DNA from 2 places in the Mesorhizobium sp. M0052 genome. Region 1 is predicted to be linked to the other one. Evidence: riboswitches for the same ligand, from Rfam matches in the RefSeq annotation. Region 1 holds a riboswitch; the other holds the start of a gene.
The links. Region 1 has a riboswitch for glycine ahead of gcvT (glycine cleavage system aminomethyltransferase GcvT). Riboswitches for the same ligand answer to the same signal wherever they lie in the genome.
Positions count from the first base shown of each region.

Region 2: linked by a shared signal. The riboswitch ahead of NKJ77_RS31460 (D-amino acid dehydrogenase) and the one ahead of gcvT (glycine cleavage system aminomethyltransferase GcvT) in region 1 are both predicted to bind glycine.

Region 1 covers NZ_JAMYUS010000012.1:57,280-60,687, reverse strand. The annotation lists gene NKJ77_RS17605 (molybdopterin-binding protein) at 1-422, shown strand, start outside; gene NKJ77_RS17600 (hypothetical protein) at 574-1,575, opposite strand; glycine riboswitch at 1,775-1,861, shown strand; gene gcvT (glycine cleavage system aminomethyltransferase GcvT) at 2,011-3,111, shown strand; gene gcvH (glycine cleavage system protein GcvH) at 3,117-3,408, shown strand, end outside.
Region 2 covers NZ_JAMYUS010000042.1:11,283-14,690, forward strand. The annotation lists gene NKJ77_RS31450 (aminotransferase class IV) at 1-85, shown strand, start outside; gene NKJ77_RS31455 (glycine C-acetyltransferase) at 159-1,349, shown strand; glycine riboswitch at 1,512-1,600, shown strand; gene NKJ77_RS31460 (D-amino acid dehydrogenase) at 1,742-2,995, shown strand; partial or broken gene NKJ77_RS31465 (aldolase/citrate lyase/malate synthase family protein) at 3,022-3,408, shown strand, end outside.

The DNA.
Region 1 (3,408 bases):
CGAGCCGCACGCAGATCACCCGCCACGACTGTGTCGAAGGCTGGAGCTGCATCGCCAAATGGACCGGCACCCCGCTGTCGCTGGTGCTCGACCAGGCTGTGGTCAAGCCGCAGGCCCGCTATGTCATGTTCCACTGCCTCGATACGATCGATCGCAGCCTCTCCGGGGAAATCAAATATTACGGCACCATCGACCTGATCGATGCCCGCCACCCGCAGACGATCCTCGCCTACGGCCTCAACGGCAAGCCGCTGCCGGTCGAAAACGGCGCGCCGCTGCGCGTGCGCGTCGAACGACAGCTCGGCTACAAGATGCCGAAGTATCTCTACAAGATCGAGCTCGTCGACAGTTTTGCCAATATCGGCGGCGGCCGCGGCGGCTATTGGGAAGACAATGGCTATGACTGGTATGGCGGGATTTGATGGCCTCGCATTCTGACCGAGCACGATCTGACTCCGACCGAACCGAGCTTGCCTGAGGAAGCCGGTTTCGAGCGCGTGGCCGAACTTGGCGATTGGCCTGAAGACACTCCAATATCGTCCTCTGCAAAACGGTCGCAGAAAACGGCGCGGCTTAAGCAACCTTGTCGAGCAGTGGCTTGAGCGCCGGATGTATCTCCGGCGAGGCGAGTTTGATCAGCGTCAGCAGCGCGCGTTCATTGTCACGCAGCGGGCGGTCGGTGCCGATGCGATCGGCCAGCCATTTCGCCTCGCTGGCGTCGATCGTCTCGGCGCGGCGCGCGAGTGCCTCGGCGGCACGGTTCTTCGACTCCCATTCGGCCTCGATATAGCCGGGCGAACGATAGGCTTCCATGATGCCGGCCAGTCCGCCCGACACCATGCGGCTGAAGAAGCCACCAATTTCGGGCTCGACCTGGTCCAAGAAACTGTCACGACGCAGCGCCACATCGCGCGTCGGCGCTTCGTAGCCGGCCGAACACATGACGAAATTGGCGAGCGCCTTGACGAACAGGTCGTTCCAGGACGGGTCGTTGTGGGCCGCTGCGGTCTGCTCGTTGATCTGGAACAGCACCTCGGCCTCAACCCGTGTGATGGCGATGTTACCGTCGCCGCCATAGGCATGGAGAATGCGGCGCAACAGATCGACCTCTGCCTTGGCGACCAGCCCGGGAACCAGCGCGCCGCCGAGCATCAGTGGTCCCTTGCCGTCGACCACCGCGTTGGCGACCTGCTCGAGCGCATAGGCGGAGAGCCGGCCGGGCGATGATTTCGCCCTTTCCAGCACATGCACCAGCAGCTCCAGTTCGGTCACACTGTCGACCATTCCGTCGCGCGAGATGGTCTGGATCAGCCAACCGGCATTGTCTTCAGAGATATAGCCTGCCGGCTTTTCCTGGTGGACGATGTAGTCGGTAACGGCCTCGACGAAGAATTCAGGCCATTGCGGGCATTTGTCCGTCGCTGTCGCATCGAGCGCGAACAGTGCTTCAGCCTCGCCGCGCGTCACCACGCCGTCGGCGAACACTTCGCGACGCAGCATGACGACATCTTCCGCCGTGATGCGGTCCTTCGAGGCCAGCCCCGCCACCGGCGCGCTCCCGATCCGTTCGCCCATCTGTCAATCCCCATCCGCCGTGCCCAACGCAATTGCCGGCCAAACCGTCAGCCCAGAATATCGCCATTGTCTTGAAAAACCGGCAAACGGCGTGGTTAGCGAAGACTGTAAAGACGACTCGCTTTACGTGTCGCTGGCAGGTGACAAGGTGTCGCCGACAAGCTATGGATGGCGCGTCGAGGGCTTAAGTTTTGAGTCCTACCTGTTTGCGGGAGAGAGCAGCGCGAGCTGCCGCCGAAGGGGAAATCGCCCGAAATCTCTCAGGCAAAAGAACCGTAGACGGGAAAGACACTCTGGAAAGTCGGGGCTTGCCCCCGCGCCGAAGGTGTAAGCGTCGCCGACAGAGTTCCGGTTGCGCGAGTCTCTCAGGCTTCAGACAGAGGGGCACGGACTGGTCGCCAGCAGCGGCCGATTGCGTGCGACTCTGGAGATGACATGACGGGCGACGACACCAAACACCTTCCTCTCGAAGATCTGCACACCGCCGCCGGCGCACGCCTTGGCGCCTTTGCGGGCTGGTCGATGCCGCTGACCTATCCGGCCGGCGTGATGAAGGAGCACCTTCACACCCGCGAACATGCCGGCCTGTTCGACATTTCGCATATGAAGCTGTTCGAGATCAGCGGACCGGGCGCTGCGGCACTGCTCAACCGCGCCAGTCCGCTCGATGCCGGCGCGCTTGAGATTTCACAGTCCAAATATACCTTCTTCCTCAACGAGGCCGCCGGGATCATCGACGATCTGATCGTCACCCGGCTCGTCGCCGAGCGCTTCATGGTGGTCGCCAACGCCGGGAATGCGGTCGAGGACGAGAAGCATTTGCGTGCGCTGGCGACCGATTTCGACGTGAAGGTCGATGCGCTCGATCGCGTCTTCCTGGCGATCCAGGGGCCCGAAGCCTGGGCTGCCTTGTCCCGCGCCGGCATCGAGACCGGCTCGCTCTTGTTCATGCATGGCATCGAGCCGAAGCAAAACTGGTTCATGAGCCGCTCCGGCTACACCGGCGAGGACGGCTTCGAGATCGGCCTGCCGGAGGCGGATGCGCGCGCTCTGGCCACGAAACTGATCGAGGACGAGCGTGTGTTGTGGATCGGCCTTGCTGCCCGCGACTCGCTGCGGTTGGAGGCTGGCCTGTGCCTGCACGGCCAGGACATCACGCCGGAGATCGATCCGGCCAGTGCCGGCCTGATGTGGGCGATCCCCAAAGATCTCCGCGCCGGCGGATCCTTCATCGGCGCCGATGCGCTGCGGTCCATCTTGGAGCGAGGACCGTCGCAAAAGCGCGTCGGCCTGAAGCCGGACGGCCGCCAGCCGGTGCGCGCCGGCGCTGCCGTGTTCCACGCCGACGGCAATCCGGCCGGCCACGTCACTTCAGGCGGCTTCGGCCCGTCGGCCGGCCATCCCGTCGCCATGGGCTATGTGTCAACGGCCTTGGCCAACCCGGGCACGAAACTGTTCGCCGACGTTCGCGGGACGAAAATCCCGGTCAATATCAGTTCCTTGCCCTTCACTCCTCATCGCTACCGCAAAGGATAATTCCGATGGTAAAAACCTATTTCACACAAGATCACGAATGGCTGAGCGTCGAGGGAGGCATCGCCACCGTCGGGATAACCGACTATGCGCAGGAACAGCTTGGCGATCTCGTCTTCGTCGAACTGCCTCAAATCGGCACGAAGCTCAGCAAGGGTGATACCGCCGTGGTCGTCGAGTCCGTCAAGGCGGCATCCGACGTCTATGCCCCGGTGGACGGCGAGATTACCGACGCCAACGGCGCGCTGTCCTCGGACCCGTCGCTGGTCAACTCCGCTGCGACCGGCGACGGCTGGCTGT
Region 2 (3,408 bases), on a different contig from region 1:
GGGACCTGTCACGAAGCGCTTGATGGATCTTTATTGGAAGAAGCATTCGGATCCAGCATGGTCGACGCAAGTCACTTATCCGTAAGTCGGCATTGAAACGCTGGCGCCTCAGTCTGTTCAACGGCTGAGGCGCTTTTTTATTGGACAGACACCCAGCTATGATCAGTGCATTCATTTCCCATCTTTCCGACGAGCTCGCCGGGCTGAAGGAAGCCGGGCTCTACAAGTCTGAGCGCGTCATCACCTCGATGCAATCGGCCGAGATCGAGGTGGCGAGCGGCTCCAAGGTGCTGAACTTCTGCGCTAACAATTATCTCGGCCTTGCCGACAGCGAGGATCTGCGCGAGGCGGCGAAGACGGCCCTTGATCGCTATGGCTACGGTATGGCGTCGGTACGCTTCATCTGCGGCACGCAGGAGGAGCACAAGCAGCTTGAGGCGCGGATCTCGTCGTTCCTCGGGTTGGAAGACACGATCCTTTACTCCTCCTGCTTCGACGCCAATGGCGGCCTGTTTGAAACGCTGCTCGGTGAAGAGGATGCAATCATCTCTGACGCCCTGAACCACGCCTCGATCATAGATGGCGTGCGGCTCTCCAAAGCCAAGCGTTTTCGCTATGCGAACAACGACATGGCCGCACTTGAGGAAGAGCTGAAAAGGGCGGAAGGCTCGCGTTTTAAACTGATCGCGACCGACGGTGTGTTCTCAATGGATGGCATTATCGCCAATCTTGGCGGCGTCTGCGATCTCGCGGAGAACTATGGCGCAATGGTCATGGTAGACGACAGCCACGCGGTCGGCTTCGTTGGCAGGCATGGGCGTGGCTCGGCAGAGCGTTGCGGCGTCGAGGGTCGGATCGACATCATCACCGGCACACTTGGCAAAGCTCTCGGGGGTGCGTCCGGCGGGTATGCGTCGGGCAAGCGCGAGGTCGTCGACTGGTTGCGGCAGCGCTCGCGGCCCTATCTCTTCTCCAACACGCTAATGCCGGCAATAGCAGGCGCGTCTCTGAAGGTGTTTGATCTGATCGAAGCCGGCGACGCCTTGCGCGAGAAGCTCTACGCCAATGCGAACCGCTTCCGCTCCCAAATGACCAAGGCAGGTTTCACATTAGCCGGCGCCGATCACCCGATCATCCCAGTCGTGCTCGGCGATGCATCACTGGCTCAGGCGATGGCCGAGATGATGCTGGCACGCGGCATTTATGTCGTCGGCTTCTCGTTCCCTGTCGTCCCAAAGGGACAGGCGCGGATCAGGACGCAGATTTCAGCCGCGCATTCGACCGCCGATGTTGATCGCTGTGTCGACGCATTTGTCGAGGTAGCAGCCGAACTCGGAATGACCTTCTGACCCCTGATCGAGTCGGCATTCTAGCTGATAAGTTGAGTGTTAGGGTTCGTGAGCTTTTACCTCAGCCGTTCAAAATCGACTGGAGGATGGCGTCTTTGCTGCATCATCGCACAGACATTGATCTGAAACCAGCATCCCGCATAAGCATGATGTCAGCGTTCATAGGTTAACGCGGGAGAGACTGGCTTCGCCAGCGCCGACGGAGCAACCCCCCAAGGAAACTCTCAGGCACAAGTGACCGCCTCGCCGAACGATCTGGAGAGAGACGCGCAAGCGTCCACCGAAGGGGAAAGCTGGCCACGCCGGTAAGCTCTCAGGTACCGAGACAGATTTGGGGATCAACCGCAGGCGTCACGCCTGCACCCTGCACCCGAAATCTGCTGGAGTTGTACATGCCCAAAATTGTTGTGATTGGCGCCGGGATCACCGGAGTGTCGACCGCGTACGCCCTGATCCAGAGCGGCTACGAAGTCGTCGTCCTGGAGAAGCAGCGGTATGCAGCGATGGAAACATCTTTTGCGAACGGTGGGCAACTATCTGCCTGCAACGCGGAAGTCTGGAACCATTGGTCAACGGTCATAAAGGGCATCAAATGGATGGCTCGCCGCGATGCCCCGCTTCTGATGAATCCGGCTCCCTCCTGGCATAAATATAGCTGGCTGGCCGAATTCATGGCGAACATCTCTCGATATCGCGAGAACACCATTGCCACCGCGCGGCTGGCGATAGCCGCGCGACAACATATGTTCGACATCGCTGAGCGCGAAAAGATCGACTTCGACCACGTCCGGAAGGGTATTCTCCACGTCTATTACGACAAGGCCGGATTCGATCATGCTGCAAAGGTCAACGAGATGCTGGTCGAAGGCGGCCTGGACAGGTATGCGGTCGGACCTACAGAAATTTCCACGATTGAACCAGCTCTGACTGGCTCCTTCCACGGTGGGTTTTACACGCCCTCCGACTCGACGGGTGACATCCACAAATACACGAACGGCCTTGCTCGCGTGTGCGAGGAACGTGGTGCGCAGTTCATTTATGATGCCGGCGTTACGAGAATTGCAACGCGCGATCGTTTCGCGATCAGCTACACTCAAAGTGCGTCGGTAGGCGGAAGTGCGATCGAGCAGCTAGAAGCGGACGCCGTTGTTGTATGCGCGGGCGTCCACAGTCGCACCATCGGCGCGATGCTCGGCGACCGTTTGAACATTTATCCCGTGAAGGGATATTCGATCACCGTCGACCTAAGCGACGAGTGCTCCCAGGCATCTGCGCCTTGGGTCAGTCTCCTGGATGACCGGGCGAAAATCGTCACCAGCAGATTGGGACAGTCGCGTTTCCGTGTTGCTGGTACTGCGGAATTCAATGGAGCTAATCGCGACATCAGAGATGATCGTGTACGGCCCCTGGTCGATTGGACGCGTACTCTTTTCCCGGGAATTACGACGAACAAGGTCATTCCTTGGGCCGGCCTCCGGCCAATGATGCCCAACATGATGCCGAGAGTTGGCAAAGGAAAAATGGCGGGTGTCTTCTACAACACCGGACACGGGCATCTAGGTTGGACACTGTCAGCGGCGACATCGGCAGCGCTTGCTGAAGTGATTGCCAATGAGATCCCAGCCGAAGCGAGACCGGCCGTATGACGATTTCGGATGGAGAGAGATCTAGTCTGGGCCGTGTCGATGTAGCTGATCTGAAGGTAGCGAGGGAACTGCATGCCTTTGTGAATGACGAGGCATTGCCCCAACACCGGGGTAGACGCCCGGGACTTCTGGGAGGCTTTTTCTTCGATCGTGCATGATTTCGCTCCTCGCAACCGCGAACACCTGCAAATCCGCGAGGTGATGCAGGAGAAGATCGACCATCGGCACCGCGGCCATGGCGCACCGGAGGATCTCGCAGCCTACAAACGGTTTTTCGCGAGATCGGCGTGGCGGAAGGTCCGGACTTCAGCATTTCGACTAAGAATGTTGACCCGGAGATCGCGACGATCGCCGGGCCGCAGCTCGTCTTGCCGGTGATGAATGCGCGTTACGCACTGAACGCCGCGAATGCC